DNA from 4 places in the Peribacillus sp. ACCC06369 genome. Region 4 is predicted to be linked to each of the others. Evidence: riboswitches for the same ligand, from Rfam matches in the RefSeq annotation. Region 4 holds a riboswitch; each other region holds the start of a gene.
The links. Region 4 has a riboswitch for thiamine pyrophosphate ahead of thiC (phosphomethylpyrimidine synthase ThiC). Riboswitches for the same ligand answer to the same signal wherever they lie in the genome.

Region 1 (3,211 bases), 560 kb from region 4:
ATTGAACGCACTTCCATTGTATTTTGTGCGGTTACGGCTGTGATTGCTGACATTCCAAAGACCCCATGTGCAGAAAATGTTTTTAAATCCGCTTGTATTCCAGCACCGCCCCCTGAATCAGAGCCTGCGATGGTTAATGCTGTTTTCATAAAAAAACCCCTTCATATAATTATTTTTTAGAAGTATTTTAAGTAATATGAAAGCTAAAATCGCACCTGCGAATGAACTAAGCATAAAAGCTGGTAAAAAACCAAAAAGAGCAGCTTTTTCTCCCAATAGGAGGATTGCAAGTGGATAACAGGCTAGGGAACCGAAAATGCCGGTCCCGATCACTTCCCCTAAACAAGCGAATTTTAAGCTTTGTGTTTTTCGATATACGACGGCAGCCAAAAGTGCACCGATCATGCTGCCAGGAAAGGCGAAAATTGAACCGGTACCAGACATGTTTCTAATGATGGAAACTAAAAAAGCTTGTGTTACCGCATAAGCAGGTCCCAATAATACGGCTGTCAGGACATTTGCCAGATGTTGAATAGGAAAGACTTTCGCAAATCCGGCAGGGATGAAAATAAATGAACTGGTTAAAGTCGTTATAGCCGTAATCATGGCGGTCAATGTCAATTTCTTGATTGGATTCATCATCATATCAACGACCTACAGTGGCCAATCCTGCTCATTTTGAACCATATCCCAGAATAAATATTCATATCGGGAAGTCACCAAAAAGTGCTTTTCTAATCTAAGAAGTTCCTTTTCGGGCATGCCTTCTGTTAATTCTTCCAACAAAGCAATCAGCCACTTGTGTGCTTCACCGAATTCAGGAGATGAATATGACCTTATCCAATCAGAGTAGCGATTGTTTTCCAATGCATCACCATTTTGTTCTTTCAATAGCAAACCAATCTCATAATAATCCCAAGCACATGGCAGGAGACAGGCTATCAGGTCTGCCAAAGTGCCATGCTGAGCTGCATTTAGCATGTAACCCGTATAGGCTAGAGTGGTTGGTGTGGGTTCTGTATCTTCCAATTCCTTGGAGCTGATTCCGAATTCCGCAGCATAATGCCGATGGATATCCATTTCAACTTGAAGGGTTTCATTTAAAATACTCGCAAACTTTGCCATGGTTTCGATATTATGAGCTTTGATGACACCTAAAGCAAAGAGCTTGGAATAATCCATGAGATAGATATAGTCCTGCTTCAGGTAATAGGCAAATTTCTTTTCAGGAAGTGTGCCGTTTCCAATTGCCTGGACAAAGGGATGTGAATGGTTCCTTTTCCAAATCTCTTTTGCCCGTCCATGAAGTCTATCACTGAATGTTTCTAATTTAGTATTCTCCATTGTTCATCCTCCTTAAAATGGATCCCCCTGTATACACCCAATAAAAAAAACCCGCTCCTGAATACGGAACGGGGTAGATGGATAAAGTCTGTAAATGGACGATATCATCCACTTCCCTCCGCCGGTATGAGCCGGTTCAGGTTCAAAGGGTCCGGAACTAATTCCATCTCAGTCTTAAAAAAGACTCCCCTAGTGGTGCGAATTGTATGTAATTACTGACATCATATCAGAAAGACAAGAAAATGCAACCCGTATTTGAAAGAGGTAATCCTTTATGCCACGGGAAAAAAGGGAGATCCAGGTAATTGACATTTGATGATTATTGAGATAAAATCATGTCTACATCAATTATATATTGAATTCTTATCCAGAGAGGTGGAGGGACTTGGCCCAAAGAAACCTCGGCAGCAGACCCATTTTGGGAACTGTGCTAAATCCAACAAGCATATGCTTGGAAGATAAGAAGAGCCGTACGGACACTGTCAGCCTCTTCTTGAATTAGAAGAGGCTTTTATTTTTGCGGAATAACGTTTAGTGACATAATAAAAAAGGTATATATAATTTGGTGAAAATCAAACCAGTTAATACAGTTTAGCTCAACTAGAAGCAGGCTCTATGATGACTAGGAAAGGAGCCATTTACATGGCGGAATTATTTAAGAGGATTGAACAGAGGAAGGCAAAGCTTATTGAAGAGTTATTGGCCAATGGAGTATACAAAACCTCTGATGAAAGGCACCTTTATGATGCCCCGTTAAAAGTACTTGAAGATGAATATAAGATTGTTATAAATAGACCTAATAACGAGTCTCCTTCGGAATGGATGACATAGTAAGCGATAGACTATATTTTGGGTTCTTGGGATAGGGATATGAAGTAAGCATTCGCAATGTATCACACTTGTGGATGCTTTTTTTATTTAAGTTTATATAGTGGATGTCACAAAATATACATAATTAGAGACTAAAATAGGCTTTTTGTCACATTTAACCTATGAAATAACACATTTAATTTCTGTAAAATGGTTGATTTTAACTACGAGTTTCATTATGATGAAAGTGTAAAAATATTGAAATATTGGGAGGTGTTTATATGATTTGCCGGAAGGTAACTATAGAAAAAGTAGAAGAAAAGAGAGAGGAAATGATCAAATTGGCAGCAATTTATGGTTTTACAAGTCTTCTAACTGTTCAAGCAAGTCAAGAATTGGATGCGCTGTTAAATGCGTTGACAAATAAAAGAGAATCTGAATATTTTTCCCTCCAGAAAGTATATAGGTATTTTTAAATTCACCATTTCGTCCTCTTTTAATCAGAGAAAAAAGCTACTACACAAGGCAATAGCTTTTAAATAAATATATTTAAATATCGACACGTTTACCAAGAATGATCAAATCCCGTTCAATGCCATCCAGCTCGGCAACTTGAGGTAAATGTGCCCATTTTTCAAACCCGAATTTGGAAAAGAGCTTCAGGCTTGGGGCATTGTGGGCAAAAATGAAACCTAATAGAGTCTTCACCCCTAATTTTGGGCTCACTTCAATTGCCTTTTGAATCGAAATTTGTCCGATTCCTTTTCCCCGGAAATAATCATCAATATAAATGCTGATTTCAGCCGTGGAATTATAGGCCGGCCTCCCATAGAACGATTGAAAGCTCATCCATCCAGCAGTTTCCCCTTCTATAGTAATGATAAATAGCGGTCGACTTTCTGAATCATGTTCCTCAAACCATTTAACCCTCGATTGTACGGATATAGGTTCCGTATCTGCCGTGACCATTCTTGAAGCAATTGTCGAATTATATATTTCAACGATCCTGGGTAAGTCCGATAGTTCTGCCTCTCTAAACTCTATGTGCTCTTCCATG
Region 2 (3,211 bases), 3.1 Mb from region 4:
CCAATCCCCGACTTTGCCCCAAGCCATTCCGAAATAACCGCACCCATTACACTATAGGTGGCCGAAATTTTCAGGCCCGAGAAAATGAACGGGATCGAGTGAGGAAGTTCAAGCTTCCAAAATAACTGGTTTTTTCCCGCTCCCATCATCTTGAAATAATGCTTGAGTTCGTATGGTGTCTGGCGAAAACCGTCCAATGAAGCAACCGCAACCGGAAAAAAACATACTAGCGAAATGACGATTAACTTAGGCATCATGCCAAAGCCAAACCAAATTACTAAAAGCGGTGCCAAAACTATGATAGGTATATTTTGTGATAGTATGAGCAGAGGGTAAACCGCGTCCTTTACGCCTGGAAACAGATGTAGGATTGCTGCGATTAATAATCCAATGCAGCTTCCAATAAAAAAACCCGATAACGCAAGCTCAGTTGTTGATGAAAGGTGACCAAAAAGATTCTGGGACGACTCAATTCCTTCAATGAAAATGGCCGACGGAGCGGGAAGCAGCCATTTTTCAACCTTTAATAAGACTGTCACTGACTCCCATATTATCAGCAACAATAATAAAAGAAAGAAGGGAGCCCCCTTCTTCCAAATTACCCTTCCGGTCATGCCCGATATTTCTCCGTTAACGTATCCATCGTAATTCCGCTCGGCTGATATAATATTTTCACTTGGGATATGACATTCGGCGAGCCTAATTCAATCATTCTTACATTCATTTTTTCTATCACGGCAAAAAGTTCGGAAAGCTCACCCTCCATTGTCGTTTCTAGCGGGTGAACTTCATACTTGATACCTGATTCATCAATGATCTTGATTGCTTCGTCAACCAAAGGGATGACATCCCCTTTAGGAATAATTTGTATACTAATTAATGAATTGGCCATTGTATTTCCTCCTATTTTGGTAAAAATTCATTGGTAAATGCTTTTTCAGGATTGAAATCACCTTCAAGAAGCTTATTTTCCGTCATCCAATCACTGTAATTCTTCCAAATTTCAAGCTTTTGTTCACCCCAACGCGGAGCATCATCCTGATACTTAGCCGCAAGCCACTCCTGGCTTTTCTTCACTAGTTTTGCATCAAGATCCGGGGCAGACTTAATTAGCACGTCTGCTGCATCACCAGGGTTCTTTATCGCAAACTGGTACCCTTTCGAAGCTGCATGAACGAATGCTTTAACAGTCTCGGGATCCTCTTTTATCATCTTTTCATTCGTTGTCAAAACAGGTGTATAGTAATCGAGCTTATCCGAGTATTCGGTTAAGTAAACCATATTAAGCTTTTCATTTCGCAACTCTGCCTCAATACCTGTCCACCCATAATATATCCAGGCAAAATCTATATCCCTTTTAACCGAAGTGAAAAAATCCGTGTCTCCTGTATTCACTATATCCACTTTATTTACATCCGCATTTTCTTCTTTCATTAGTGAATCAATAATGGCCTTTTCAACCGGAGACCCCCAGCCACCATACGTTTTTCCTTCAAAATCCTTGGGTGTTTTAATGTTTTTTGCCTCAGGTGAAGCAAATCCAGAGGTATTGTGCTGGATGACAGCAGCTACCGAAACAATCGGGACGCCTTGCACGCGGGCCTGCGTAATGCCCTCCTGGTAGCCCACGCCAAATTCGGATTTCCCTGAAGCGACAAGCTTATCAGCTCCAGCTTCACCTGGCATGATAATATCCACATCCAGACCTTGTTCTTTAAAATATCCTTTTTCCTTGGCTACATACAAACCTGAATGGTTTGTATTCGGTGTCCAATCGAGTACGACCGATACCTTTTTTAATTCTTTATTGCCTTCATTTTTAGATGCTTCTTCTTTTTCATTAGTTCCGCCTGCACCGCATCCAGCCAAAAGGAACAACGAAGTCAACAGTGGTAAGAATTTATTCAAGTTATTATCCTCCTACACATCATATAAGATCCATATGCCGGAACCATAATGGGGCGCCAGGGTCTATAAAAATACAAAAAACGCCCGAAGATGAATTCGGACGTTAACATACAAAACAGAAAGTCAGTAATAATATGTTCCCTCCGCTGGCATCATCCAGATCAGGTTCAAAGAGTCAGCATCTAAAGGACGCAATCTCAGCCAGCTTTACTGGCCCCCCTACATTTCTCGCACATATGAACTTTTCTCTCTCATTATATCAATTCATTCAGAAAAGGGAATACTAATTTGCTCCTTCTCCCTAATTGGAAAGGTATTCCTTCTAAATGTTTAGCACAGCCACCAAAACATCTTTTTGGAATGATAATCATTGTTAGCAAAATGATCATCCCTTTTGCCATACCAATCATTCTCGGTTGCCCTCATGCCTGAAACGCTCCAAATGGTCATTTCTTTGCATGCATTCATATAATGAGCATAACCTGTAGACTTTTTTGTGTACTGGTTTTATAAACCCTTCATTTCATAAGCAAAAGGTGGATATGGTCATGATAAAGATTAATCACAAATGGTTAGATGTCAGTCAAATCCAACCAGGTATAGTATCTGATACATCGCTTGAAATTCTCCAATTGCTGGCGGAAGATTCTAACGCTTTTGAATACCGGAACTTCGGATACCTTAATTTCGATATACAACTGAGGCACCGAGTCATCGATGCCGCCATTTCGTTAGATAAAAGTGGTCCAGAATTTTCCACACTTGATGAATCGGCAAGCAATGAACAATATTGGCGCGTTTCAAAGGATGGCACATTTACCCTTCAGCCAGGGATTGCCCCTCATGCTGCACTCCTGGACATTTTCTTGAATGGAAGGCTTTACGCCTTCGAATGCGGTACAGCGATAGTCGTCACTTTTTTAAAGGCCATTTTGGATTTAATCGGCCCTAGGAATTTTGACTATCTTTTTTCAAACCTATTTCTATATGACTTTCGCCCTCCAAGCAATATGGCTCTTAATATTCATCAAGGAACGGATTATTTACCAGGGGATTGCGTTTACTTCGAAAACCCTGATCACGACGAGGAAACTCCTGAATGGCAAGGTGAAAATGCCATATTATTAGGGAACAACCTCTTTTATGGACACGGGATCGGGATTACCACTGCACAAGGAATCATCGATGAATTAAATAGCAATAGAAAGCCGAATGCCACCATTTCGGCATCCCTGACAACGCATATCATTAGCTTGGATAGTTCCTTCTATAGCCAATTCCTGGAAAACACCCCTCGTGCAAT
Region 3 (3,211 bases), 270 kb from region 4:
GGCGTGAAACATTTAAAAGTGGGTATAACACTTTAAAGACTTATAAATGGGAGAGATGAAATTATGAAAGACATAAAAAATATTGTCGTCGCTTTTGATGGAAATGAAGAGAGTACACGGGCCGTGGAATATGGAGCAACAATCAAACAGGCCTTTCCTGAAGCTGAGCTGACCGTAGTCCATGTCCTAAGTGATAAGGTTGAACAGAGTATCATGGGAAACGTCACAGCTCCTGGATTTGTACCCGCTGCAGGATTTTATGTCGATCCCGTCCAGACACATCCCGTCGTTGAAGTTGAACAGCGAGAACAAAAGGTAATTGACACCCCTTCCCCCGTCGAGAATAGTGTTCGGAACGCAGAAAGTAATACGTTGAGATTGCTAAGTGAATGTCAAGTCAAGGGGAAATTCGAGATATTGGAAGGACATGCGCCAGATAGCATATGTGAATATGCAGAAAGAACTGCGGCCGACCTCATCGTCGTCGGCAATAGCTCTAAAAGCGGTTTGGAAAAATTCTTTCTTGGAAGTACAAGTAGTTCAATTGCGAAAAACGCACCCTGTTCGGTATTCATTGCAAAATGAGATTGAGCCGGTTCGCCCTGTACGTATCGTTTGATCATTCCGAAAAAAGCCGGATTCTTGTAGAATCCGGCTTTTTTGTTAATAGGCTTTTTTCAGTAATACATTTGAAGCTGCCGAATATAACATCATCACCACAATGGCCGATAAAATAAAACTGATCAGCATATAAGTCCCATTATAAATGAATGAATAAACCGCTACTGGCTGTCCTTTTGGTGCTGCAGATCCAAAAAACACGATTCCAGAAGTGAAATGACATAGAAACCTCAGGAAACTTCCCAAAAACATGCCGCCAATCCCGTATAATTTCGCTTTGGAACGCTTTTCCTCTTTATAGCTGTTTACAAACTTGTTCATGAATACACCGGATATCCCGACAACCATAAAGGCAAGATAATAATCAATGAAGCCTTGGATCGGTGTTCCGATCCATGCTGTACCACTGACAATCTGCAATAGTCCAAGTAACAATCCGGCTAACATCCCACCTTTTATGCCCCAACGATATGCCATCAGAAAAATAGGTACCATGGCTATTGAAATCGAACCCCCTTGAGGCCAGATTCTTGAAAAAATGAATCCAGAGACCATATCCAGTAATAAAGCCAATGATGCAAAAATGGCGACCTCTGTCATGAATAACGTTTTATTTTTCATCAAGCCACTCCTTTCTCCAAAAGCGAAAAAATGTCCATGAGTTCCCCCTGCCAATTTTGCGCAAAAAAAAGCAACACCGGGGCGGTAATGGATGCCCAGTATTGCTTGTATCCAAAACCACATCCCTACGCTAGTGCTAACTATCAGGTTCATAGGGTCTGAACTCAACCGTTCACTCTCAGCCTTTTTGGCTCCCCTTGTGGAAGTATTTATTTTTCGATCCTCGGTTAGAATATACTACTAGTTTCTTTAATTGACAACTAAAGAAACAGTATATGTCAACAACTTGTCATTCCCATTTTATGGCGATATTCTTTCTTATAACCAACTTCTTTACATACCTTCAATACACCTGCAATTAAACAAGTTAGATGGCTAAATACGACAATTTTTCTATAGACTCACTAAGGTTTGTTTTGTTATCTTTATTAAACCTAATTTACATAGGGGAGGGAATGGACATGGATAAACATTCGATTTCAGCTGAAAAAGGCGCCTACATAAGCATTGCCGCTTACATATTCTTGTCTGCCCTTAAATTGTCATTTGGTTATTTCGGTGATTCTAAAGGACTTTGGGCAGATGGTTTAAATAATACGACCGATATCATCGCTTCCATAGCCGTATTGATTGGTTTGAAAATTTCGAAGAGACCTCCAGATGATAATCATTCATATGGACATTTACGGGCGGAAACCGTAGCCTCGTTGGTAGCTGCCTTCATTATGATCACCGTAGGCCTGCAGGTTGTATTCAGTGCTGTAGAATCCTTCTTCCAGCAAGATTCAACAACCGTTCCCAATATGCTTACCGGTTATGTCGCCCTATTCTCTGCAATCTTCATGTACGGAATCTACCGTTATAACTTAGCATTAAGTAAAAAGATCAACAGCTCTTCCATCTACGCCGTTGCACAGGATAATCGTTCCGATGCCCTTGTCAGTGTTGGTGCTTTCATTGGAATCATCGGTACTAAGATGGGAATCCCTTGGCTTGATGCAATAGCTGCAGCAGTCGTGGGGGTCATCATATGCAAAACGGCCTGGGATATCTTTCGGGATGCCTCCATCTCTTTAACCGATGGTTTCGACGAGCAGCTCCTGCAAAAGATCGGTCAAACCATTATATTGACAGAAGGTGTAAAAGACATGAGTGAAATTAAGGCCCGTATGCACGGAAGTGAAATCCTGCTCGAAACTACCGTTCATGTTAACCCTCTTTTGACCGTCATCCAAGGTCACGATATTACGGTTAAAATCGAAGAGAATCTTTTGAAGGAATATAATATCCAGCATGTGATCGTTCATATCGAACCATATGCATTTCATAAAAAAAGGTAACCGTCATTAACTTTACGGATACCTTTTTTTATTATTAATTCATGTAATCACTGTAATAAAACTGTGTCAAAAAAAGGTATTTATCGATTGATTGACGAATATTTATCCAATTGACACATGTTAAAAGAACTCTAATCTGTTATCATAAAAGCGAGATGTAATTATTTTAATATTTTGTAATTTTTTTCTAATACATTAATTTCTGGGTCAAAAGTAAATTCATTTTCCTACAGTATGGAGGGCAAAATGGTATCTAATCGAGAAATGACCATTCACTTTTTATCTTCTCAAAAAAGCAGTATCATATCCAAATGGAAAGATGAGTTGCTGCATTTACCGGACGGATATATGGGATATTTTAAAGGAGAAGTGGAAAATATCTTTAATCTGCTAATGGATCAGCTTGGAAAACCGGATACTGACATAGACGATGTACTGAAGGTCGTAGGGGGAAAAATTGCGTCTGATCGAGTTAATAAGCAATTGGATATGGAAAATTTCTTTTCCACTGCAACCATCGGCAGATCCATCATCATTGAGCACGTTTTGAATTCAGAAGCACCCAAAGAAGAAATATCCGATCGAATCAAGCATGTAAACGTTTACTTCGATAAACTCATTCATTTTGC
Region 4 (3,211 bases):
GAAATATAGGGTTTTCCATCAGAGAAGGTAAGTCTGATGTCCATCGTACATTTTGCTGATTTTAAGAAAGATGCAGGGATTTTCTGAATAATTATTCTTTTTCCATTGGTTGTGGTTTATTATTGTAATAGTGTAATTTTTACGATTTCAATAATAGGGAAAGAGGGTGGACATTTTGGTGAAGGCAGTTTTTTTTGATTTAGATGATACATTACTATGGGATCAGAAAAGTGTAAAAGAGGCTTTTGTGGCTACATGCGAAGTGGCTAAGGAGAAGTATGATTTGAATGTCGACGAGTTTGAAGAAGCTGTGCGGAAGGAAGCGCGTGAGCTTTATTCTTCTTACGATACATATGCATTTACTCAAATGATCGGTATCAACCCATTTGAGGGGCTATGGGGAAATTTTCAGGATGATCATGATGAATTCCGGAAGATGGCCGGGATTGCACCGGCTTATCGGAAAGAAGCGTGGACGAGAGGCTTGAAGGCATTAGGGATCGATGACCCGGAATTTGGGCTTGAACTGGCAGAACGTTTCCCTGCCGAGAGACGCAAAAAGCCATTTATCTATGAAGAATCATTCCGTGTGTTAGATGAATTAAAAGGGAAGTACAAATTGCTATTGCTTACGAACGGGTCTCCTGAACTGCAAAACACCAAACTTGAAATTACGCCTGAACTAGTTCCTTATTTCGACCAAATCGTCATTTCTGGTGCGTTTGGAAGAGGTAAACCGGATGCCTCCATTTTTGAGCATGCTTTGGAAATCATGGAGCTTGATAAGGATGAAGTATTGATGGTCGGCGATAATTTAATGACGGATATCCTTGGAGCGTCCCGGGTAGGCATAAAGTCGGTTTGGATAAATCGCCATGATAAGGAACGGAATGAAGTGCTTCCAACCTATGAAATCAAGCATTTAGAGGAGCTTTTCCCAATCCTTGAGAGCCTGTAATATTACTCTTCAAGTAACGAATTTTGGAGAGGTTGAAATAAAATATTAGGTCTTTCAAATTATTTACAGAGTGAAAAGGGTGATATATAGTTACCCTGTAATCAATTAAATTATTTAGACTAGGGGTGTCCAATAAAAGTTGGGCTGAGAGAGAAGCGCTTAAGCTTCTTAACCCTCAGGACCTGATCTGGTTCATACCAGCGTGGGGAAGTTAGAATCTACTAAACAATGACCATTTCAATTGGTCATTTCTGTAGCCATACTAACGTTAGCCGGGTCTTAAATATGAGACCTGGCTTTTTCGTGCGAAATGGATTGGATTTTGTCCTTTTTAAATGAACTTAAAAAGGAGAAATGAAATCATGAGTAATTCAGTAAATGACATGAACGTTTCAATTATGTCCAGTTTTGCTGGGAGTAAAAAGGTGTATGTTGAGGGATCTAGACCTGATATTAAAGTACCTATGCGTGAAATTAAGCTAAGTCCGACTACAGGGGCATTCGGCGAAGAGGAGAATCCGCCTTTACGAGTTTATGACACAAGCGGTTTCTATACGGATTCAGAATATCCCATTGATATTCATAAAGGTCTTGCCCCGATTAGACGCAACTGGGTCCTGGAACGGGAAGACGTTGAAGAGTATGAAGGACGTGAAATAAAACCAGAAGATAATGGGTATAGAAAAGTGGATTCACAATCCAAAGTAGAAATTTTTCCGGGATTGAAAAGAAAACCATTGCGAGCGATGGAAGGGCAAAACGTAACCCAGCTCCATTATGCCCGTAAAGGTATCATTACCCCAGAAATGGAATTCATTTCGATCAGGGAAAATGTTGCCCCTGAGTTTGTAAGAGAAGAGGTAGCTAGCGGACGGGCGATCATTCCGGCAAATATTAACCACCCTGAAAGTGAGCCTATGATCATCGGACGAAAATTTCATGTGAAAATAAATGCGAATATCGGAAACTCAGCTGTTAGTTCATCGATCGAAGATGAAGTGGAGAAAATGACTTGGGCTACACGATGGGGAGCCGACAATATAATGGATCTTTCCACCGGAAAGAATATTCACACCACCCGGGAATGGATTATCAGGAATTCGCCTGTGCCAGTTGGAACTGTTCCGATATATCAAGCATTGGAAAAAGTGAATGGAGTCGCGGAAGATTTAAATTGGGAAGTTTTTAGGGATACATTAATCGAGCAGGCCGAGCAAGGTGTCGATTACTTCACTATACACGCTGGTGTGCTTTTGCGATATATCCCTTTAACAGCGAAGCGAGTTACGGGAATTGTTTCCCGAGGGGGCTCCATCATGGCACAATGGTGCTTGGCCCACCACCAAGAAAGCTTTCTCTATACTCACTTTGAAGAGATTTGTGAAATCATGAAGGCATATGATGTCTCTTTCTCATTAGGCGACGGCCTCCGTCCTGGATCCATTGCAGATGCAAACGATGAGGCTCAATTTGCTGAATTGGAAACATTGGGGGAACTGACGAAGATTGCATGGAAGCACGATGTTCAAGTCATGGTTGAGGGACCCGGTCACGTACCTATGCATTTAATTAAAGAAAATATGGATAAGCAGCTGGAAGTGTGTCAAGAAGCACCATTCTATACCCTAGGACCATTAACAACGGATATAGCACCTGGGTACGATCATATTACTTCTGCAATTGGTGCTGCCATGATTGGATGGTTTGGAACTGCCATGCTTTGTTATGTGACACCGAAAGAGCATCTGGGACTTCCGAATAAAGAGGATGTTCGAGTAGGGGTCATTACCTATAAAATTGCAGCCCACGCAGCTGACCTTGCAAAAGGCCATCCGCATGCACAAAAACGGGATGATGCCCTTTCTAAGGCTAGATTCGAATTTCGTTGGAGAGATCAGTTCAATCTTTCTCTCGACCCTGAAAGGGCGGTTGAATATCACGATGAAACTCTACCAGCTGAAGGTGCCAAAACAGCCCATTTCTGTTCAATGTGCGGACCTAAATTCTGTAGTATGAGAATCTCACAGGACATCCGTGATTTGGCAAAAGAAAAGGGTCTGGGCTTTGAGTCGGTAATCGATGAAGGGCTTAAAGAAAAAGCCAATGAATTTAGGAAAACGGACGGAAAAATCTATCAATGATTCGGACGAGAGGGAGAATTCGATGAATCGGGTAATCCAGATAAAAGTTGAAATGAAACAGTTGGAAACTCAATTGGAACAGCTGAAAAGAGAGCTGAACATTTTTCGGGAG

Region 1: it holds a riboswitch for thiamine pyrophosphate, as region 4 does, so the genes downstream of both, tenA (thiaminase II) here and thiC (phosphomethylpyrimidine synthase ThiC) in region 4, are expected to answer to the same signal.
Region 2: it holds a riboswitch for thiamine pyrophosphate, as region 4 does, so the genes downstream of both, QUF78_RS20055 (ABC transporter substrate-binding protein) here and thiC (phosphomethylpyrimidine synthase ThiC) in region 4, are expected to answer to the same signal.
Region 3: it holds a riboswitch for thiamine pyrophosphate, as region 4 does, so the genes downstream of both, thiT (energy-coupled thiamine transporter ThiT) here and thiC (phosphomethylpyrimidine synthase ThiC) in region 4, are expected to answer to the same signal.

What each region holds. Positions count from the first base shown of each region.
Region 1 covers NZ_JAUCEN010000002.1:1,391,403-1,394,613, forward strand. Annotated here, with positions in the region: gene thiD (bifunctional hydroxymethylpyrimidine kinase/phosphomethylpyrimidine kinase) at 1-149, opposite strand, end outside; gene thiW (energy coupling factor transporter S component ThiW) at 118-639, opposite strand; gene tenA (thiaminase II) at 655-1,344, opposite strand; TPP riboswitch at 1,441-1,545, opposite strand; SAM riboswitch class I at 1,705-1,809, shown strand; gene QUF78_RS07660 (Fur-regulated basic protein FbpA) at 1,987-2,175, shown strand; gene QUF78_RS07665 (aspartyl-phosphate phosphatase Spo0E family protein) at 2,436-2,630, shown strand; gene QUF78_RS07670 (GNAT family N-acetyltransferase) at 2,704-3,210, opposite strand.
Region 2 covers NZ_JAUCEN010000002.1:3,949,578-3,952,788, forward strand. Annotated here, with positions in the region: gene QUF78_RS20045 (ABC transporter permease) at 1-614, opposite strand, end outside; gene QUF78_RS20050 (thiamine-binding protein) at 611-892, opposite strand; gene QUF78_RS20055 (ABC transporter substrate-binding protein) at 904-1,908, opposite strand; TPP riboswitch at 2,030-2,139, opposite strand; gene QUF78_RS20060 (protein-glutamine gamma-glutamyltransferase) at 2,457-3,211, shown strand, end outside.
Region 3 covers NZ_JAUCEN010000002.1:1,105,071-1,108,281, reverse strand. Annotated here, with positions in the region: gene QUF78_RS06230 (universal stress protein) at 64-585, shown strand; gene thiT (energy-coupled thiamine transporter ThiT) at 664-1,242, opposite strand; TPP riboswitch at 1,348-1,450, opposite strand; gene QUF78_RS06220 (cation diffusion facilitator family transporter) at 1,698-2,582, shown strand; gene QUF78_RS06215 (histidine kinase N-terminal domain-containing protein) at 2,829-3,211, shown strand, end outside.
Region 4 covers NZ_JAUCEN010000002.1:833,672-836,882, forward strand. Annotated here, with positions in the region: gene QUF78_RS04910 (HAD family hydrolase) at 176-958, shown strand; TPP riboswitch at 1,070-1,184, shown strand; gene thiC (phosphomethylpyrimidine synthase ThiC) at 1,318-3,099, shown strand.